DNA from 3 places in the Geodermatophilus sp. SYSU D00684 genome. Region 1 is predicted to be linked to each of the others. Evidence: predicted binding sites of a transcription regulator. Region 1 holds the regulator's gene; each other region holds the start of a gene.
What was found. Region 1 encodes LexA, which represses DNA repair genes until DNA is damaged. Its sites were predicted from a motif close to TCGAACANNTGTTCGA; they were not measured.
Positions count from the first base shown of each region.

Region 2: a site for LexA is predicted at 3,052-3,067, ahead of dinB (DNA polymerase IV). Genes of this name have one in related genera too.
Region 3: a site for LexA is predicted at 4,678-4,693, ahead of dnaB (replicative DNA helicase). Genes of this name have one in related genera too.

Region 1 is NZ_JBJGZI010000028.1:46,420-53,561, forward strand. It holds gene ACI79L_RS19085 (vitamin B12-dependent ribonucleotide reductase) at 1-702, opposite strand, end outside; gene nrdR (transcriptional regulator NrdR) at 839-1,384, opposite strand; gene ACI79L_RS19095 (hypothetical protein) at 1,885-2,460, opposite strand; gene ACI79L_RS19100 (LysM peptidoglycan-binding domain-containing protein) at 2,579-3,214, opposite strand; gene lexA (transcriptional repressor LexA) at 3,451-4,230, shown strand; gene ACI79L_RS19110 (hypothetical protein) at 4,259-5,329, opposite strand; gene ACI79L_RS19115 (phosphatase PAP2 family protein) at 5,301-6,047, opposite strand; gene hflX (GTPase HflX) at 6,162-7,142, opposite strand, start outside.
Region 2 is NZ_JBJGZI010000023.1:56,640-63,781, reverse strand. It holds gene ACI79L_RS17155 (alkaline phosphatase family protein) at 1-224, shown strand, start outside; gene ACI79L_RS17150 (sucrase ferredoxin) at 229-1,155, opposite strand; gene ACI79L_RS17145 (cupin domain-containing protein) at 1,175-2,299, opposite strand; gene ACI79L_RS17140 (BatC protein) at 2,587-2,886, opposite strand; gene dinB (DNA polymerase IV) at 3,117-4,289, shown strand; gene ACI79L_RS17130 (DUF3040 domain-containing protein) at 4,426-4,854, shown strand; gene ACI79L_RS17125 (cupin domain-containing protein) at 5,034-5,405, shown strand; gene ACI79L_RS17120 (transglutaminase family protein) at 5,433-7,142, opposite strand, start outside.
Region 3 is NZ_JBJGZI010000015.1:107,011-114,152, forward strand. It holds gene ACI79L_RS12955 ((2Fe-2S)-binding protein) at 1-73, opposite strand, end outside; gene ACI79L_RS12960 (molybdopterin cofactor-binding domain-containing protein) at 84-2,327, opposite strand; gene ACI79L_RS12965 (DUF3237 family protein) at 2,600-3,061, shown strand; gene dnaB (replicative DNA helicase) at 3,208-4,572, opposite strand; gene rplI (50S ribosomal protein L9) at 5,166-5,612, opposite strand; gene rpsR (30S ribosomal protein S18) at 5,624-5,860, opposite strand; gene ACI79L_RS12985 (single-stranded DNA-binding protein) at 5,960-6,445, opposite strand; gene rpsF (30S ribosomal protein S6) at 6,448-6,735, opposite strand; gene ACI79L_RS12995 (hypothetical protein) at 6,882-7,142, opposite strand, start outside.

The DNA of each region.
Region 1 (7,142 bases):
GGTGGCACCGCCGGACTTGATGGTCCCGGCGGAGGCGTCGGCGCCGCGCATGAAGCTGACCGGGCCGGAGGCGGTGCCGCCGGAGGACAGCAGTTCCTTGGAGGAGCGGATGCGGGAGAGGTTCAGGCCGGCGCCGGAGCCGCCCTTGAAGATCAGCCCCTCCTCCCGGTACCAGTTGAGGATCGAGTCCATCGTGTCGTCGACGGCGAGGATGAAGCAGGCGCTGACCTGCTGCGGCGCGCTCGTGCCGACGTTGAACCAGACGGGGCTGTTGAAGCTGAACACCTGGTGCAGCAGCATCCAGGTCAGCTCGTGCTCGAAGACCTCGGCGTCGCCCTCGGTGGCGAAGTAGCCGTGCTCGCGGCCGGCCGCGCCGTAGGTGAGCACCACCCGGTCGATGAGCTGACGCAGGCTGCTCTCCCGCTGCGGGGTGCCGACGGCGCCGCGGAAGTACTTCGTGGTGACGATGTTGGTGGCGTTGATGCTCCACTCGGAGGGGAACTCGACGCCGCGCTGCTCGAAGTTGATCGAGCCGTCACGCCAGTTGGTCATGACGACGTCGCGACGCTCCCACGTCACCTCGTCGTACGGGTGGACGCCGGCGGTCGTGTAGACCCGCTTGACCTTCAGGCCCTTCCCCCTGGTCGGCGCCTTGGCGGCCCGGCGCGTACGGCTTGCCGGGCGGTCCTCGATCTCGGTCACGAGCTCTCCCTCGGTGAGTGGTGCGGGCGGCTGGGGAAGAGAGCCACCCTGTTCCTATCTGGTCCTGCTGACGGTTCCGGTGGTGCTGAGAGGGCCGGCGACGCTGCCGGCGCACGTCTGGTCGCGCGGGCGGCGGTCAGCCGTCGCGGGTGGTGGAGGGGGTGCGGGCGGAGCCCCGGCGGCGCGGCGCCGGCGGCTCGATCTGCAGCCCGGGCAGCGGCGGGGTGCCGCCGCGGTGGTGGCGGGCCCGCAGCTCGGTGATCTCCTTCTCGAAGTCCTCGACCGAGGTGAAGGCGCGGTAGACGCTGGCGAAGCGCAGGTAGGCGACCTCGTCGAGCTCGCGCAGCGGCTGCAGGATGGCCAGCCCCACCTCGTGGCTGGGGACCTCGGCCACCCCGCTGGCGCGGATGGCGTCCTCGACCTGCTGGGCCAGCTGCTGGAGCTGGTCCTCGTCGACCGGCCGGCCCTGGCAGGCGCGCCGCACGCCGGCGACGACCTTGGTCCGGTTGAACGGCTCGCTCACCCCGCTGCGCTTGACGACGGCGAGCACCGCCTCCTCGACGGTGGTGAACCGGCGACCGCAGGCCGGGCACGAGCGGCGGCGACGGGTGGTGGCACCCTCGTCGGCCTCGCGCGAGTCGATCACCCGGCTGTCGGGGTTGTGGCAGAACGGGCAGCGCACTGCGGTTCACCTCCCTCCGCGGAAGACCCTCCCGGACCGGGGACCCGGCTCGGGCGGCTGGTGCCGGCGGGCTCGTCCGGTCCTGGCGGACCCGCCCGTCTGCGTCTGTCTGTGGACCCCTCTGGGGACATCCGGTGGACACCCCGTGGAGGTCCTGGGGACGGCCTGTGGAGGACTTCCATCGGTGCAACTACTAGATGTAGGGGGACAGTAGGCCGCGCTCCACTACATCTGCAAGGCGGGAGCCCGCGTGTCTCTTCCGCCGAGACCCGGTCGTGACCCCGTGGTGACCAGGCGCGAGCAGGGCTCCCTCCCGTCACACGACACGCCGGGGCGCCACGCGCGTCGGCGCGCGAGGAGGGGCGTCGGGGTGTAACCGGCCACCGCGCGCAGGGCACGCGCGGACACCCGGGGAGGCGCGCGGACTCCTCCCCGGGACGTCCGGCGGGACACCGGCGGAGGTGACGGAGGACCGCCGGGGGCGCGCCCCCGGCGTCGGGTCAGGCGGGAGGACGGACCGCGGGGCGGCCGCCGCGGGGGTGCGGGACCAGGTCGCCGAGGCGGATGGGGCGGGTCAGCATGTCCGACTCCTCCGCGGCCGCGCCGCCGGCCGGAGCGGGGCAGTTGACGACCGGCATCTCGGTGGTCACCGCCCGGTGCCGGCCGGAGCCGGCGGGAGCGCGGTGCCGCCCGGCCGTGGCGGGGCGGACGGCGGGCTGCTCGGCGGTGACGTCACCGCCGTGCCGGCGGGCACCGCGGCGGGCGGCGTGGGCACCCGGGACGACCGCGCGCCGGTCCACGGCCGGGAGCACGGCCGTCCCCGTGGGGTCCGCGGCCAGGTCCGTGCGCCCGGAGGCCAGCGTCAGGTGCCGCTCGGGCAGCCGCACGGCGGCCAGGTCCACCCAGCTGTCCGCTCCCGCGGCGTCGCGCAGCCGGACGCCGGCCTCGCAGCCGCCGGTCACGTCGTGGCGCCAGCCGAGCATGGCGCCCGGCACCCACGCGCCGTCCACGAGGACCTCGACGTCCTGCGGGGACCGGAAGGTCACCGCTGCGCTGCTGTTCACGGCTGCTGACACGCTCCTGACCGTAAGTGTCCCGACGACTCCGGACCGTAAACGACGGCGCCTGCATGGTTGACGAACTCACCGGCGCGGTCTCGTCACATCTCCGCGGTGACGGCGCCGGGCAGGGCGCCTACGGCACGCGGAGCACCTGACCGGGGACGACGACCGCCCCCTCCAGGTCGTTGAGCGCCTCGATCGCATCGACCACCGCGCGCACGTCCTGGTCGGCGCCGGCGACCTCCGCGGCGATCGACCACACCGTGTCCCCGCTCTCGACCACGACGCTGCTCCCGCCGGCCAGGCGCAGGCCGTCGTGGGGGGCGAGGAACTCCCGGCCGACGGCGGCGCCGCCCACGCCGGCGGCGAGGACCAGAACGGTGACCAGGCGGCGCCCCCGGCGGGTGAGCCGCACCGGAGCCGGGGCCGGCGCGCACCTCGCGCGGACGGCGGCCCGGGCGGGCTCCGAGCGCACCGGCCGACCGCTCGGGCGGGCCGGGTCGCGGCGGGTGCGCGGCCCCTCGGCCGCCCGCCCGACGGTGCGCGCGGGCGCCGCGGCGGGGAGGTCGGGCACCGGCCGCAGGTGCCCGGTGACGCGGGGACCCGAGCCCGGCAGGGCGGCGCGCGGTGCCGGCCGGTCGGTGCGCGCCGGCGACGTGGAGCGGCCGGCACCGGCGGCCGCCGTCGCGCCCTCCCCGCGGAGCGGCGGCCGCCACGGGACCCGGACCGCCGCGTCGAACTCGAGCACTGCCTGCCGCACGCTGCCCATGACCGCTCCTCCTGATCGGGTCGACCGCATCGAACGCCTGTTCGATCGAACGTCTGATCGGATGTCTACCGCACGGGTCCGACGAGGGCGAGAGCGGCGCGGCGTGTCCTTCGAACACACGTTTGAACCTGCGGCGCCGGCGCGCTACGGTCCGTGCGGGCGCACCGCCCGCCGACCGGCCTCGGGCCGGGAGGGCGACGGACGGGCCGCGGGGACGCGGCCGGCGAGGAGGAGACGTGGCGGGCACGAGCGGGACCGGCCAGGGCACCCGGGGCGGCGGCACGACGACCCGCCGTCCGGCCGCGGAGCGCGGCGCCGGCGCGGACGGCGCGGGCGCCGTGCGCACCTTCCCCGACCGCGGCGAGGCCGGCGACGGCCTGACCCAGCGGCAGCGCCGGGTCCTCGAGGTCATCCGCGACTCGATCGAGCGGCGCGGCTACCCGCCCTCGGTGCGCGAGATCGGCGAGGCGGTCGGCCTGTCGTCGGCGTCGTCGGTCGCCCACCAGCTGTCGGTGCTGCAGAAGAAGGGCTGGCTGCGGCGCGACCCCAACCGGCCCCGCGCGCTCGACGTGCGACTGCCCGGCGAGACCACGGGCGAGACCGCCCCGGCCGCGCCCGCCGCGGCCGCCGACGGCTCGACCGCGCCCACCTACGTGCCGCTGGTCGGGCGGATCGCGGCCGGTGGCCCGGTGCTCGCCGAGCAGGCCGTCGAGGACGTCTTCCCGCTCCCCCGCGAGCTCGTCGGCGAGGGCACGCTGTTCATGCTGCGCGTCGCCGGTGACTCGATGGTCGACGCGGCCATCTGCGACGGCGACTGGGTCGTCGTCCGCCAGCAGCCCACCGCCGAGAACGGCGAGATCGTCGCCGCGATGCTCGACGGCGAGGCCACGGTCAAGACCTACAAGCGCCGGGACGGGCACGTCTGGCTGCTGCCGCACAACCCGGCCTACGAGCCGATCCCGGGCGACGAGGCCACCATCCTCGGCCGCGTCGTCACCGTCCTGCGGCGGGTCTGAGCCGCAGGTCCCCCGCCGGCGCCGGAGCTCAGGCGCCGGCGGGCGGACCACCGGACCGGCGGCGGCGCAGCCGCCCGCCCAACCACACCAGCACGGTCGCGACGACGGCCGCGGCCACGCCCCCGGTCACCGGCGACAGGCCCGCGGAGTCCCCGCCGAGCAGCGCCGACGGCGACGGGTCGGCCGGGTCGGCCCCCGCCGGGGCGGACGGCGCGGACCCCGCCGGGACCGGCACCGAGGTGACGTCCCCGGGCACGCCCTCGCCGGCCACCAGCAGCGCGCTCCCGTCGGCGGTGAACGACACCGCCTCCCCCTGCGGCGCCTCGGGCAGCGCGATCCGCACCGGCTCCCCGGCCAGCGCCCCCGGCACGTCGGCGCCGGTCAGCGGCCAGACGTAGGCGTCGGTGTAGGTCCGCAGCGCGATCCGGCTGCCGTCGCGGGCCACCGCCCCGCCGGTGACCATCAGCTGCCCCGCCCGGCCCACGGGACCGCCGGGCGTGCCGGTCAGCGTGAACACCACCGTGCCGACGTCGGCCAGCGCGACCGTGCCGCCGTCGGCCAGCGGCGCGGCCGGCCGGTAGACGTGGCTGGCCCCGAGCACCTCCTTGGTCACCACGTACGGCGTGCCGTCGGGGGCGAGCAGCAGCGCCTCGGCGTCGTGCGGGCCGTCGGGATAGGTCAGCCGGTACAGCGCCGTCCCGCCGTCGGGCCGCAGCGCGACGAGCGCGACCGTCGTCCGGACCGCGGTGTTGTCGCCGGTGTCGGCCAGCCACACCGTGCCGTCCGGGCCGACGCCGAGGTCCTCGGGGTCGTAGGGGTCCACCGGCGCGGTGGTCACGTCGACCACCTGGCAGGCGCCGTCGAGCACGTACACGGTGACCTGGTCGCCGCCGTCGACCATGGCGAGCACCCGGTCGCCGACGTCGACGAGGCCGGAGAGCTCGGCCAGCCGGGGGTCGGTCACCTGGCAGCGGACCGAGGGGGCGGCCGGCTCCTCGGCGGCGGCCGGGCCCGCCGGGAGGGCGAGCAGGACCGTCGTCAGCAGGACGGCCGGGGCCCGCCGGGCGGCGCTACGCGGAGGGGCGGCCGGCTCGGGCACTCGCCCAGCGTGACAGCACCAGCGCGTCGAGTGCGTGAACCACGCCCAGCAGCAGGAGCCCGACGGCCGCGCCCACGACGGCGTCGGTGACCCAGTGGAAGTCCAGCGAGACCATCGCGATCCCGGTGGCCACCGGGCCGACGACGGCCAGCCACCACAGGGTGCGCTGCACCCGCGGACCGAGCCCGTACTCGACCGCCTGCCAGCGCGCCACGCCCCACATGAGCACGGCGTTGGCCACGTGCCCGGAGGGGTAGCTGGCGCCGTCGCGGTGGAAGAACGAGCCGGGATAGGCAGGGGCGGTGCGGCCGGTGCCGAACTTGAACGCGTAGACGACGACGGTGAGGAGGGCCAGCGCGGTGACCACCCGCAGCAGGGGCAGCAGCGTCCGTTCCCGCAGGCACAGCCAGCCGACCAGGGCGGCCAGCACGATGAGGATGGTGCCGCGGCCGCCGATCTGGGTGACCGCCCACACCGGCCAGTAGGCCGGGGAGTCGCGCAGGTCCCAGGCGCTGACCACCTCGGAGACCTCGAGGTCCAGCCGCTCGAGCACCCCGCGGCTGAGCAGGTCGACGGTGACCCCGACGGTGAACGCGAGCGCGACGAGCAGCAGCCACCACGGCGGGCGGCCGGCACCGACCACGGCGGGCGGCCGGGCGGCCCCTCCCGGGCGCCCGGCCGGCGCGCCGGAGGTGCGCCGCACCACGCCGCTGGTCACCGGGTCACGGTACCGGGCCGTGACCCGCCCGTGATCTCACGGGCCGGAACGGCGAGCCGCCCGGGCACCCGGCGCGGGGCCGGGCACCCGGGCGGTCCGGGGTGGAGGAGGCGGTCAGCCGACCGGGACGGCGAACCGCTCGAGCGCGGCGGCCAGGCCGCCGTCGACGCGGGCGGTCAGCCGGGTGCCGGCGGCCTCGTGCTCCTCGCTGAGCACCTCGCCGTCGCGGTGCACGCGGGCGACCAGGTCGCCGCGGTCGTAGGGGACGAGCACGTCGACCTCGACGTCCGGGTGCGGCAGCCGGGCGGCCACGACCTCGCGCAGCTGCTCGATGCCCTCGCCGGTGCGCGCGGAGACCCACACGGCCCCGGGCAGCGCCCGGCGCAGGGTCAGCACGTCGTCCTCGGTCATGGCGTCGACCTTGTTGACGACGATCAGCTCGGGCACCGCCGCCGCGTCGATCTCGCGCAGCACCACGTGCACCGCGTCGATCTGGCCGAGCGGGTCGGGGTCGGAGCCGTCGACGACGTGCAGCAGCAGGTCGGCGCCGGCCACCTCCTCCAGCGTGGAGCGGAACGCGTCGACGAGCTGGTGCGGCAGGTGCCGCACGAACCCGACGGTGTCGGTGAGCGTGTACTCGCGACCGTCGGGCGACTGGGCCCGGCGCACCGTCGGGTCGAGGGTGGCGAACAGCGCGTTCTCCACCAGCACGCCCGCGCCGGTCAGCCGGTTGAGCAGGCTGGACTTGCCGGCGTTGGTGTAGCCGGCGATCGCCACGCCGGGGACGGCGTTGCGGTCGCGGCCCGAGCGCTGGGTGGCCCGGGCGGTCGCCATGCCGGCGATCTCGCGGCGCAGCTTGCTCACCCGCGACCGGATCCGCCGCCGGTCGGTCTCGATCTTCGTCTCACCGGGACCGCGGGTCCCGATGCCGCCACCGCCGGCGACGCGGCCACCGGCCTGCCGGGACAGCGACTCACCCCAGCCGCGCAGCCGCGGCAGCATGTACTGCATCTGGGCGAGCTCGACCTGGGCCTTGCCCTCCCGGCTGGTGGCGTGCTGGGCGAAGATGTCGAGGATCAGCGCGGTCCGGTCGAC
Region 2 (7,142 bases), on a different contig from region 1:
TGGCCGGGCGGGAGGAGGCGGTCGCCAGCGGGGTGTTCGGCGCCGTCGGCGAGGGGATGGCCGCCCGCATCGGTGACGTCGTCGCGCTCGCCCGCGGCCCGTGGGCGGTCACCGCCTCGGCGACCGAGCCGGGACCGAGCCGGCTGGCCGCCTACCACGGGTCGCTCACCGACGCCGAGGTCGCGATCCCGCTGCTGCTCGCCCGCGGCCGCGCGCTCGCCTAGCGGCTCAGCGGACCGGGGACACCGACAGCGCCGTCCACGTGCGCGGGTGCGCCGCGTGCACCGCCCGGCAGGTCAGCTGGGCCGCCTCGGCCGCGGGCCGGCTCTCCACCCGCACCACGACGTCGCCGTCCGCGCCGCCGAGCACCACCTCGAACCGCTCGACGCCGTCGGCGTCCTCCGCCGCGGTGGTGGCCAGCCGCCGCGAGCCGCGCACCGGCAGGTCGTCGACGCCGAGCAGCCCGAGCCGCTCCCGCGCGGCCTGCTGGGCGGCCTGCGCCGGCAGCGGCAGCCCGGCCCGCCCGCGCAGCCACGGCAGGGCCACCTCGCCGCGCGCGTGCGCGGCGACCAGGTCGGCGCCGTCGCCGGGCACCTGCCCGTAGGCGAACCCGTGCGGCAGCACCAGCACGTTGGAGGCGAACCGGCAGCCGCCGAGGTGGCTGCACTCCCAGACGTCGGCGGGCGCGGGCATCGCCGCGGCCAGCGGCCGGCCGCGCAGCGCGCAGCAGGCGTCGTGCTGCCCGTGCGTGCACACCAGGTACGCCGGCCGGTCGGCGCGCTCGCCGACCGAGCCGTCCCAGGGCGCCTCGACCAGGTCGGCGTCGTCGGCGCGGGTCGACCACCAGAGACCCTCGCGGCCCGGGCGGCCGTCGGCGTAGGCCCAGCGGCGCCCGGAGTCCGCGGCCCGGTCGCCGGGCCGGCGGACCAGCAGCACCCGCACGCCCTCGGCGCGGGCGCGCGCGCCCAGCCGGGCGGTCACCTCCGGGTCGATGCGGGAGCCGGTCAGCGCGTCCCGGCCCCACGGGCCCGGCTGCTCGACGAGCAGCCAGCGCTGCGCCGGCCCGGCCGTGGCCACCGGGGAGTCCCCCCGGACCAGGGCCGTGACCGAGCAGCGGGTGGCGTCGAGCCGGCCGGCACGAACGGGGGCGGTCACCCGGGAGGAGGCGACGGGGTCACGACCCGGTCCCGAGGGCGGCGGCACGCTCCCCATCGTCCCCGCCGGCGCCGGGCGCCGGGGCGCCCGGTCCGTGCGGGCCCGGCTCGGGGGCGGTGGCCGGGACGCCGTCGACCCCGTGCGCGCCCTGCACCGCCGCGTCGGCGACCAGCGCGATCGACTCGGTGACCAGCCGGCGGGCGAGGACGAGCCGGTCGTCGGCGTCGAGGCCGGCCAGGTCGGCGACCTTGAGCTCGCCGGCCGCCAGCAGCCCCTCCAGCGCGGCGCGGGTCGAGGCGGGGAACTCCAGCCGGCGGCGGCCGGCCAGCAGCGCCACCCGCTCGCCCTCGGCGGTGGCCGGGGCGTCCCGCAGCGCGCAGCGCAGCCGGCGGCGCAGCCGCAGCACGGTGTCCGGGGTGAGCGCCGCGGCCGCGGTGGCCTGCGCCAGCGGCGCCACCGGCTCGGGGCGCACCTGCGACCAGGTCCGCGAGCGCAGCCGCTCGGCGACCTCGCCGGGGTCCACCCGGCCCAGCCACTCCTGCAGCGCGGTCACGACCGTGGCGACGTCGTCGCGGACCGACGCCGGGTCGGACAGGTCCAGGCCCAGCGGCAGGGCGCGGCGCAGCTCCCGGTCCTCGGCGGCCAGCACCCGCACCAGGTCCAGCGCGGACTCGGCCGCGGCCCAGCGGCTCACCGAGTGCACGCCGATGGTCAGGTGCGCGCTGGTCTGCCCGAGCGCCACCGCCGAGTGCAGGTAGCCGCGCGGCAGGTAGAGGGCGTCGCCCGGGCGCAGCACGGCGTCGACCACCGGCTCGCGCTCCGCGGCGGCGGCCACCGCGGCGGCCCGGTCGTTCCACGGCTGGGTGCGCAGCGGCTCCTCGAGCACCGGCTCGTGGACGGTCCAGTGCTTCTCGCCGGCGACCTGCAGCACGAAGACGTCGTGGACGTCGTAGTGCGGGCTGAACCCGCGCGAGGACGGCGGCGTGACGTAGGCGTTGACCTGCGTCGGGTGCCCCAGGTCGGCGGCGAGCTGGTCGGCGAACTCGACCAGCGGCGGCCAGAGCCGGTGCAGGCCCTGCAGGACCACGGTGCTGCCGTCGGCGAACAGCCGCAGGACGGCGTCGGAGGAGACCTGGTCGGCCACCTCGGCCCCGGCGCCACCGGAGGTGGTGAAGCGCTTCGGGTCGACGACGGCGCCGTCCTTGGCGATCCGCAGGAACGGCGTGCGCAGGCCGCGCCGCGACAGCAGCTCGTCGACGTCGGTCAGCGTCAGCAGGTCGGTGAACGACTCCCCGGTGTCCTCGGCGCGGGCGAGCAGCGGGCGGCGGGACCAGTACCGCTCGGCGAAGACCGCGGGGTCGAGGTGCGTGCACCGGCGCAGGGCCGGGCGGGCGTCAGCCCCGCCCGGCCCCGCGACGGCCGGGTCCTGGCTCAGGCCGAACCGTCCGCGCCACCGTCGGCGCCGCCGTCGGCGCCGCCGTCCGAGCCGCCACCGGCCGCGCCGCCGTCGGCCGGGCCGTGACCGGCACCGCCGTCCGCGCCACCGTCCGCACCGCCGTCGGCGCCACCGTCGGCACCGCCCCCGGCCGCGCCGCCGTCGGCCGGGCCGTGGCCCGCGCCGCTGTCGGCACCGCCGTCCGCCCCACCGTCGTGCTGGCCGGGCGTGCCCTCGCCGGCACCGCTGTCGGCCGGACCCTCCGTGCTGGTCATGTCGTCGTCGTCGAGCGCCATCGGGCTCCTCCGGGATCCGGGTCGGGACCGTCCGCCGGACGACGGTCGGTCGTGTCCCACCTACCTCGCCCGTGCGCCGGTCACACATGCGCCGACCAGCGAGTTCCCCGTGCGCCGGGACACGCCGGGGACGGCGCGCCGTCCCCCGGGGAGGGCCGCTAGTCTCCGAACAGGTGTTCGAGCAGGGAGGTCGCGTGCGGTCGTCGGGCGGGCGTGCCGAGGGGTGCACGGTGCTGCACGTCGACATGGACGCGTTCTTCGCCAGCGTCGAGGTGCGCCGGCGACCCGAGCTCGCCGGCACGCCGGTGATCGTCGGCGGCGCGGGCAACCGCGGGGTGGTCACCTCGGCCACCTATGAGGCCCGCGCGTACGGCGTGCACGCCGCCATGCCGACGGCGCGGGCGCTGCGGCTGTGCCCGACGGCGACCGTGCTGCCGGGCGACACGGCGCTGTACGCCGAGGTGTCCCGGGCGGTCATGGCGCTGTTCCGGTCGGTGACCCCGCTGGTGGAGCCGCTGAGCCTGGACGAGGCCTTCCTCGACGTGGGCGGGGCCGGGCGCCGGCTGGGCGACGCCGCCGAGATCGGGGAGTACCTGCGCGCCCGCGTCTTCGACGAGCAGGGCATCACCTGCTCCGTCGGCGTGGCCGGCACCAAGTTCGTGGCCAAGCTCGCCTCCACCCGCGCTAAGCCCGACGGGCTGCTCGTCGTCCGCCCGGCCGAGGTCATCGACTTCCTGCACCCGCTGCCGGTCGGCGCGCTGTGGGGCGTGGGTGCGAAGACCGAGCAGGTGCTGCTGCGGCTGGGGCTGCGCACCGTCGGCGACCTCGCGCACGTCCCGGCGCGCACCCTGCAGCGGGCGCTCGGCCCCGCCGCCGGCGCCCACCTGCACGAGCTGGCCTGGGGCCGCGACCCCCGCCGGGTGGTGCCCGACGAGCCGGAGCGCTCGACCGGGCACGAGGAGACCTTCCCCACCGACGTCGACGACCCCGCCGTGATCCACCGGGAGCTGCTGCGGCTGGCCGAGCGGACGGCGGCCCGGCTGCGCGCGGGCGGCTGGCTGACCCGCACGGTGAGCATCAAGGTCCGCTTCGCCGACTTCACCACCATCACCCGCAGCCGCACCCTCGGCGTCCCCACCGACGTCGGGCAGGACGTGTACGAGACCGCGCGGGCCCTGTTCGACGCGCTCGGGCTGGACCGGGCGCGGATCCGGCTGGTCGGCGTGCGGGCCGAGCGGCTGGTCCCGGCCGGCCAGGCGCCCCGGCAGCTCGAGCTCGGCGCCCGCGAGCACGGCCGGCGCGACGCCGAGCTCGCCGCCGACCGGGCGGCCCGCCGGTTCGGCGCCGACGCGGTGCGGCCGGCCACGCTGCTGCACCGCGAGCGCGACCGCCGGGTGCGCTGAGACGGCCCCCGGGACCGCCCGGGGACCCCCCGTGAGGGTGGTCACGACGGCGGTGCGGCGGGTCGCCGCGCACTCGCCTTTCGCACCCCGCCGACGGCTCGTATCCTCGGTGTCACCACCGGGTACGGGCCCGGTGGTGTCTGGCTCCGCCCACCTGGAGGTCTCGGTGCCGCTCTCCGAGCACGAGCAGCGACTGCTGGAGCAGATCGAGCGCGCCCTCGTCGACGACGATCCCAAGTTCGCCTCCTCCGTCCGCACCGGCGACCGCCGGCTGAGGGCCCGGCGAAAGCTCCAGCTCGGTGCGCTGCTGGTCGTGGTGGGCCTGGCCGTCCTCGTCGGTGGCGCCGTCGTCCCGTCCGTGCCGCTGGGCGTCCTCGGGTTCCTCGTGATGTTCGGCGGTGCCGCGCTCGGCGTCCTCAACTACCGCTCGGCCACCGGCGCCGTCGAGACCGGGCCGGCCGGTGCCCGCGGCGCGCAGGGCGGCCGCAGCCGGGGCGGGCGGCCCCGCAAGCAGCCGCTGAAGAACCGGCTCGAGGAGCGCTTCCGCCGCCGCTACGACCAGTAGCCCGCGAGACCCCCGCCGACGGCCGCCGTCCCACCCGGGACGGCGGCCGTCGCCGTTCCCGGGGGCATGGCCGTTCCCGAGGGGCAGCGCCGTTCCGGTGGCCGAGGGGGTCGACCCGCCGCCGGGGGGACGAGGACGATGGGGCCTGCCCGACGAGCCGATCGGGAGGGGGAGTCGCGATGACGCAGACGCAGCCCCTGGAGCACCTGTCCTTCGACCGCCCCGACGAGGTCCGGCAGGGCGAGAACTGGCGGCTGGAGCTGCTGCACCTGGCCGGCGGCGCCGAGGTCGGCCGGATCACCGTCCAGCCCGGCTGGCGGTGGTCCGAGCACGTCCGGCCGGTGGCCGGCACCGACCTGTGCCAGGCCCCGCACCAGCAGTACCAGGTCTCCGGCCGCATCCACGTCGTGATGGCCGACGGCACCGAGATCGAGTCCGGCCCCGGTGAGGTCACCTCGCTGCCGCCGGGGCACGACGCCTGGGTCGTGGGCGACGAGCCGGTCGTGGCCATCGACTGGCACGGCGCCTCGGTCTGGGCGACCCGGATGTAGGCGCGCCGGGACCGGCGGGGTCCCTGCTCAGGCGGCGGAGGTCCGGCGGGGGAGCCGGGCGGTGACCGCGGCCGCGAGCGCGCCGCCCAGCGACGCTGGCCACAGCAGCGCCCGCAGCCGGGCCCGCGGCGCCGCCGCCGCGGCCAGCCCCCGCCGCGCCCGGGTCAGCGCGGCGCCCAGGGACGGGTCGGTGGCCGCGCCGGGGCGGCCGTAGCTGGCCGCCTCCTCCGCGCGGGCCAGCCGCCCGATCGCGTCCGCCGCGTCGGGGACGCCGGCGCGGTGCGCGCCCCCGGCGACCGCGACGCCGTCGAGGGTGCGGGTCAGCGCCGCCGCCTGCTGCCGCGGGGTCTGCGCGGGGTCCCAGGGCAGGCCGAGGTCCCGCGCGGTCGCGGCGAGCTCGTCCCACAGCGCCGCCGGGCTGCCGCCGGCCACCCGGCGGCGCCGCTGGAGCGCGCGGGCGCCGGCCGGCGCGGCCAGCAGCGCGGCCAGCCCGAGCAGCACGCCGGTGGCGACCAGCACCGGGCGCGCCGACGCCGACTCCTGCGCCGACCCGGGCCCCTGCGGGGCGCCGGCGGCGGCACGGTCCCGCACGGGAGTGGTCGGCGCGGCGGGCGCGGTCGGCGCCGTCGGGACGTCCTGCGGGCGCTCGAGCACCTCCTGGTCGGCCGGCCGCGGCGCCCACGGCAGGTCGACGGCGCGCTCGCTGTCGATCGGGGTGGGGTCGAACGGCACCCAGCCGAGGTCGTCGAAGTACACCTCGACCCAGGCGTGCGCGTCGTCGCTGGTGACCAGCCGCCCGCCGCCGGGCTGCACCCGGCCGGGCGTGTAGCCCAGCGCGACCCGGGCGGGGATGCCCGCGGCGCGGACCATGGCGGCCATCGCCCCGGCGTACTGCTCGCAGTAGCCCTGCTTGAGCTGCAGGAAGTCGACGAGGTCGTCGCCGCTGGTGCCCGGCTGGGTCGCCAGGCTGTAGACGAAGCCGTTGGCGCGGGAGAAGTGGCCCTGGATGGCGCGCACCGCGTCGTAGGGGGTGGCCGCGCCCGCGGTCAGGCCCGCGACCAGGTCGGTGACGACGGGGTCGAGCGGCGGCAGCGCGGTGTCGCGTTCCCGCACGGGCGAGCCGGGCGGCACCTCCCCGGAGGTGCGCAGCTCCTCCTCGGTGGGGCGGGCCTCGACCGCGGTGACCCGGTAGCTCTGGGCCACGGTGCTGACGTCGCGGCCGAAGACGGTGCCGGTGGTGGGGTCGAACCGCCAGGCGCCGGGGTCGGCGATCTCCACCGTCAGCGGGGAGGTGAGCACCGGCAGGAACCGGTCGTCGTGGCCGACGGCGGTGATCGTCGCCTCGACCCGCCGCCCGTCCCGGCGCCCGGGCAGCGGGGCCAGGTCGTCGGGCTGGGCCACCGACGTCTCGCCGTCGAGGTTGCCCACCGTCCAGCCGTCCGCGGCGCTGTAGACGTCGAGGGTCACCACGCGCAGGTAGCCGGGGTCGAGCACCGAGGCGTCGAACCGCAACAGGTCGATCGGCTCGGGCAGCGTGAGCTGGCCCTGCAGCGCCGCGGCCGCGTCGAGCGCGGTGCCGGTCGACCCGCCGCCGCCCCCGGGGCCGAAGCCGGCGGCCAGCCGGCCCTCGGGCAGGGTCGGCACCACGCTGCCGCCCACCAGCGCGGCGGCCAGGGCCAGTGCGGCGGTGCCGGTCGCGGCGAGCCCGCCGGCGCCGCCCCGCCGCCCGGCCCGCGC
Region 3 (7,142 bases), on a different contig from region 1:
AGAGCAGGGGCAGGTCGGCGGGGGCGTCGACGGTGACGGTCTCGCCGTTGAGCTGGAAGGTGTAGTTCGGCACGGGGCGCTCCTCAGCGGGGGAAGGGCTCGAAGTCGACCGGGAAGACGAGGGGGAACGACCGCGGCCTGGTCCCGGTCGCGCGGGCGTAGGCGTTGGCGACGGCGCCGACCGCGGCCGGGACGCCGAGCTCGCCGGCCCCGCCGGGCTCGTCGCTGCTGTCGATGACGAAGACCCGGACGTCGGCCGGCGAGTCGGCCTGCCGGGTGTAGTGGAACTGGCTGTAGCTGCCCTCGAGCGGCAGCCCGTCGACGACGTGCAGGCCCGCGCGCAGCGTGGTGCCGATGGCGTCGGTGAGCCCGCCGAGCATCTGCGCCTCGAGCCCGCGCGGGTTGACCGCCTTCCCGACGTCGACGGCGATCGTCGCCCGGGTGACCCGCGGGCGCTGCGGGTCGTGCGCGTCGATCTCGACCAGGCAGGCGGTGCAGCCCTTGTACTCGGCGTGGAAGCCCAGGCCCTGGGCGCGGCCGCGCGGCAGCCGCCGGCCCCACTGCCCCTCCTGGACGACCTTGTCCAGGACGGCGCGGTAGCGGTCCTCCGTGAGGAAGCGGCGGCGGAACTCGGCCGGGTCGCGGCCGGTGGCGGCGGCGAGCTCGTCGACGACGACCTCCTCGGCCCCGCGGGTGTTGGCCGAGTACACCGAGCGCCAGCTGCCGGTGTGCATCTGCAGCGGCACCTCGGCAAGCGTCTGCGTGGTGACGCCGAAGTGGTACGGCGAGTGCACGGTGGTGAGGAAGACCGTCTGCGCGAACGAGGCGTTCCCGCCGACCGGGAGGTTGGCGGCGACCGACGTGAGGATCTCGCCGAGGCCGTGCCCGAAGTCGGTCTCCACGCTGGCCACCCGGTGCTCGAAGGTGAGCACGTCCCCGGCGGCGTGCGTGGCCCGGATGCGGTGGTGGCTGGCGGCGCGGGCCCGGCCGTGGCGCATGTCGTCGATCCGCGACCACAGCAGCTTGACCGGCCGCCCCGTCGCCTTGGACACCCGCGCGGCCTCCAGGGCGGCGTCGGAGAACAGGCGCCGGCCGAACGAGCCGCCGCCTTGGACGACGTGCACGGTCACCTGGGACACCGGCAGACCGAGCTCGGCGGCGATCGTCTCCTGCGCGACGATCGGCGACTTCAGCGGCGACCAGATCTCCGCGCGGTCCGCGGTCACGTGCGCGACGGCGCAGTTGGGCTCCAGCGGCGCGTGGCTGACGAAGGCGAAGTCGAACTCCGCGTCCACCGTCCGCACCAGCAGGCCGGGGGCCAAGGGCGGCGGCGTGACCGCGCGCAGCTTCCGCCGGATCGACTCGTCGTCCTCGCCGTCGACCGTGCCCGGCCCCCAGGTGGCCCGCACGGCCGCGACGGCGTCGCGGGCCTGGCCGAAGGTCTCGGCGAGGACGGCGACCCCGGTGGGCACCACGGCGACGTCGACGACGCCCGGCAAGGCCCGGACCTCCGCCTCGTTGTCCAGCGACCGGACGGTGCCGTTGATCGTCGGCGGGCGGCGCAGCATGGTCGGCAGCGCACCGGGGACGACGTCGAGGTCGAGGGTGTAGCGCTGCCGGCCGGTCACCATCGCGCGGGCGTCCGTGCGGCTGGTGGGCGTGCCGACGACCCGGTGCGCGGAGGCGGGCTTGGGCGAGGCGGGCGCGACGGCCAGCGTCCGGTCGGCCGCGGCGGCCGACAGCTCGCCGTACGTGGCGGTCCGCCCGCCGGGGCCGCTGACCACGCCGTCGGTGACGGTGAGCGAGCCCGGGGTGGTGCCCCAGCGGAGGGCCGCGGCGGCCAGCAGCCGGGCGCGGGCCACGGCGGCCGCCCGCCGGACCGGGCCGTAGACGCTGCGCATGGTGTTGGAGCCGCCGGTGAGCTGGTTGAACACCAGCTCGGGGCGGGCGTCGGCGAGGGTGACGTCGACACGGTCCAGCGGCACGTCCAGCTCGTCGGCCAGCAGCATGGCGACGGCGGTGGTGATGCCCTGGCCGACCTCGGTGCGGGGGAGGGCGAGCCCGACCCGGCCCTGCCCGTCGACGGTGACGACGATGAGGTCCTCGGTGGGCTTGCCGGCGAGGATCAGCACGTCCCCGAGGTCGAGGAGCTCGGCCGGCGCGGGCAGCGAGGGCAGCGCCTGCGCGGTCGCCGGGCCGGCCACGTCGGCGACGACCTGCGCGGCGACGGCGAGCGTCGGGGCCGCGACGAGGTAGGTGAGGAAGCGGCGGCGGCTGTGCGTGGCCGCGGGCTCGTCGGTGCGGGGGTGCTCGGGCAGGGTCGTCACGCGTTGGCCTCTCGACGGTGAGCGGTCGGTCGAGGACACGGCCGGGCTCGGCGGTGCTCGGCCCGGACCAACGAGCGGGTGCCACCGGGGTCACGACGTTGCAGTGCGACGGTGTGTCGCTGCAACGTCGCGCTCGGTGATCCACGTGGAACACCGCGTGTTCTGGTGCGGACAACCGGTGAACGGCACGGGACGTCGTGCACGCCCACCTGCACCCTCGCCGCCGGCCGGGCTGCCATGGACCGACCGCCGCAGCGATCGGAGGAGGGAACATGGACGGCTACGTCCTGGAGGCGACGATGACCGGCACCGTGCCGATCGGGGTCGTGCCCGAGGGGCTGAGGATGGACGTGGGCATCGAGGGGACGATGCTGGAGGGGCCCATGGTCGGCGCCCAGGTCACCGGCACCGATTTCCTGCTGATCCGTGCGGACGGCGTCGGGGTCCTCGATGTGCGGATGGTCGCTCTCCTCCCCGCGGGGACGACGGTGTCCCTCATCGTGCGCGGGTACCTCGTCCTGCCCTTCCCCCTACCACCGCTGGACCAGATCACACCCGACACCGAGTGGCCCGACGTCGAGGTCCCGATGCACGGGGCGGTGACCATGCAGACCGGCGACCTGGCACTTGCGGCGCTCAACCGGACCGTCTACGGCATGACCGGCACGCTGAACGTGGCGCGCGGGCAGATCCACGCACGGACGCAGAGCCTGGCTCAGGTCGCGGTGGCCTGACCGCTGACCGAACACGCGTAGGGCCCGGGACCACGACGGTCCCGGGCCCTCCTGCGCGTGCGCGCGGCCTCTCGGTCGGCCGTGTCTCGGTCGGCCATGTCTCAGTTGGCCATGTCTCAGTTGGCCATGCCTCAGTTGGCCATGTCTCAGTTGGCCATGTCGACGAAGCGGCTGTAGTGGCCCTGGAAGGCGACGGTGACGTTGGCCGTCGGGCCGTTGCGGTGCTTGACCAGCATGATGTCGGCCTCGCCGGCCCGCGGGCTCTCCTTCTCGTACATGTCCTCGCGGTGGATCATCATGACCATGTCGGCGTCCTGCTCGATCGAGCCGGACTCACGGAGGTCCGACAGCATCGGCTTCTTGTCCTGACGCTGCTCGGACCCGCGGTTGAGCTGCGACATCGCGATGACCGGGACCTCGAGCTCCTTGGCCAGCAGCTTCAGCGCCCGGGAGAACTCGGAGACCTCCTGCTGGCGGCTCTCGACGCGCTTGCCCGACGTCATGAGCTGGAGGTAGTCGATGACCACGAGCTTGAGGTCGTTGCGCTGCTTGAGCCGCCGCGCCTTGGCCCGGATCTCCATCATCGTCATGTTCGGCGAGTCGTCGATGTAGAGCGGGGCGTCGGCCACCTCGCCCATCCGGCGGGCCAGCTTCGACCAGTCCTCGTCGGACAGCGTGCCGGCGCGCATGTGGTGCAGCGGCACCTTCGCCTCGGCCGACAGCAGACGCATGGTGATCTCGTGCTTGCTCATCTCGAGCGAGAAGATGACGGCCGGCATGTGGTGCTTGACCGTGGCCGACCGCGCGATGTCCAGCCCCAGGGTCGACTTGCCCACACCGGGGCGGGCGGCGATGACGACCATCTGGCCCGCCTGCAGGCCGTTGGTCAGCTCGTCGAGGTCGCGGATGCCGGTGGGCACGCCGCGGGCGGTGCCGCCGCGGGAGGCGATGGCGTCGAGCTCGTCCATCGTGGGCTGCAGGACGTCCTCGAGGCGCGAGTAGTCCTCGCTCATCCGCTTCTCGGTGACCTCGTAGATCTCCTGCTGCGCGCGGTCGACGATGTCGTCGACGTCGCCCCGCCCGCCGGCCGCGCCGTAGCCCAGCTGCACCACGCGGGTGCCGGCCTCGACCAGGCGGCGCAGGGTGGCCTGCTCGGCCACGATCTGGGCGTAGTAGCCCGCGTTGGCCGCCGTCGGCGTCGAGGCGATGAGGGTGTGCAGGTAGACCGCGCCGCCCATCTTCGACAGCTGGTCGGTGCGGTTGAGCTCCGCGGCGACGGTGATCGCGTCGGCCGGCTCACCCCGGCCGTACAGGTCGAGGATGCAGTCGTAGATCAACTGGTGCGCCGGCCGGTAGAAGTCGTTGCCGGTCAGCTGCTCCACCACGTCGGCGATGGCGTCCTTGCTCATCAGCATGCCGCCCAGCACCGACTGCTCGGCCGCGACGTCCTGCGGCGGCTGCCGGTCGTACTCCGGCGCCGTCGCCTGCGGCCGGCTGAAGTCGTCGGCCACCGCCACCTGGGTACCTCCCTCTCCTCGGGGCACGCGCGCGCGTACAGACCCCGGCCGCCCGGCCGGGGCCCGGTGGGGGAAGCACCAGGACGCCTCGCGTGCCGCTCGAACACGCGTTCGAGGACATCACTACCCGGAGCCACCGACAGTTCGCGGAGGTCCGGCGCAGGAGACGACGTTAGGAAGCGGGGACGGACCCGTCCAACACCCGTGTGGGCCGCGTTCTGCACAACTTGTGGACAAGTCGGTGGACAGCCGGAGTCGACATGTGGAGACGGGGAGGACACCGACCCCTCGTGCCGCGGTCCCGCGGGCGTCACCTGCGCCCCGGCCGCCCACCGGCTGTGGACACGAGAAAGTCGGCGCGCCGGGGGCTCCGGGCGTGTCGTGTCGTCCCGCCCGGCGCAGCCGTCACAGGCGCCCACCGGCACGGGAGCCCGGCCGCGACCCCGCCGTCCGGCGGGCCCGCGACACGTCCCCTCGCCGCGGTCCGGGGGCTCGGGGGGCCCGGGAGGGCGGGCACGGCCCCCGAGACGCCGCGAGGGGCGCCGGACGGGTGTCCGACGCCCCTCGCGGGCGGTGCTGCGGCGTTCTCAGCCGGCGACGACCTCGATGGGGAGGGTCGCCGTGACCTCCGGGTGCACCCGCACGGTGACGGTGTGCTTGCCGGTGGTCTTGATGCTGCTCGGCAGCTCGATGCGGCGGCGGTCCAGCTCCGGGCCACCGGCGGCCGTGACGGCCGCGGCGACGTCGGCGGTGGTGACGCGGCCGAACAGGCGGCCGCCGTCGCCGGCGCGGGCGGGCACCCGGACCGTCAGGCCGGAGAGGCGGCCGGCCACGGCCTGGGCCTCATCGAGCGACCGCACCTCGCGGGCGGCACGCGCCCGGCGCAGCGACTCGACCTGCTTCTCGGCACCGCGGGTGGCGACGATGGCCAGGCCGCGGGGCAGGAGGTAGTTGCGGCCGTAGCCGCCCTTGACCTCGACGGTGTCACCGGAGGACCCGAGACCGGTGACCTCCTGCGTGAGGATCAGCTTCATCGTGCTCATGGTCAGCGCGCCGTCGAGGTGTAGGGCAGCAGGGCCATCTCACGGCTGTTCTTGACGGCCGTGGCGACGTCCCGCTGGTGCTGGCTGCAGTTGCCGCTCACGCGGCGGGCACGGATCTTGCCGCGGTCGGAGATGAACTTCCGCAGCAGCGTCGTGTCCTTGTAGTCGATGTAGGTCGCCTTGTCCTTGCAGAACTGGCAGACCTTCTTCTTGGGCTTGCGCACGGGGGGCTTGGGCACTGGGTTCTCCAGGTACGACTAGATCTGGGGTGTGGATGGCCCCCTCGCAGGGGCCCGCGCCGTGCGGAGCGCGGCGTGGGGGGCGAGGAGGTCCTTCTGTCAGAAGGGAGGCTCGTCGGACGGGCCGGCGGGCGTCGACCACGGGTCGCTCGCGCCGCCGCCGAAACCGCCGCCACCGCCACCGCCGCCGAAACCGCCACCGCCGCCGCCACCCTCACCGCGCGAGGCGCGGGTGACCTTCGCGGTGGCGTAGCGCAGCGAGGGGCCGATCTCGTCGACCTCGAGCTCGACGACGGTGCGCTTCTCGCCCTCCTTCGTCTCGAACGAGCGCTGCTTGAGGCGCCCCGAGACGATGACCCGCGAGCCGCGGGTGAGGGACTCGGCCACGTTCTCGGCCGCCTGCCGCCAGACGTTGCAGCGGAGGAACAGCGCCTCGCCGTCCTTCCACTCCTGCGACTGCCGGTCGAAGGTGCGCGGCGTCGAGGCGACCGTGAAGTTGGCGACCGCGGCCCCCGACGGCGTGAACCGCAGCTCCGGGTCGGAGGTCAGGTTGCCGATGACGGTGATGACGGTCTCGCCGGCCATGGTCAGTGGACCTCGGGCCGGAGCAGCTTGGTCCGCAGGACCGACTCGTTCAGGTTGAGCTGCCGGTCGAGCTCGGCGACCGCGGCGGGCTCGGCCTGGATGTCGACGACGGCGTAGATACCCTCGACGTGCTTCTTGATCTCGTAGGCCAGGCGGCGCCGGCCCCAGATCTCGGTCTTGACGGTGCCACCGGAGTTGGTGACGACGGTCAGAAACCGGTCGAGGGAGGGAGCGATCGTGCGCTCCTCCAGGTCGGGGTCGAGGATGACCATCAGTTCGTAGTGACGCACGGAGAACCCCACCTCCTCTGGTCTGGGCGGCTGCAGGACGTCTGCAGCAGGAGGGTCGTACACGCGTCGCGCGCCCTGCCTGCCTCGGACGGCACACGGGACGCGCCCCCCGAGGGTACCAGCGCGCCCACCGGCGCCCGCCGGGGTCAGCGGGAGCGGACCGCCCGGGAGGTGCGGACGAGCGCGGCGGTGCTGCCGGCCAGGGCGACGACGGCGACCAGCGCGGCAAACGGCAGGGCGGGGCCGGGGGAGGCGCCGTCGGCAGTCACGGTGCTGCTCTCCTCGTCCAGCGCGCCGCCGCCGAGCCCGCCGAGCTCACCGAAGACCGGCACCGCGGCGCCGTCGTAGCCGCCCGCGACCCCGCCGGAGCCGTCGGTGCCGCCACTCCCGGACGCGGTCCCGGACGG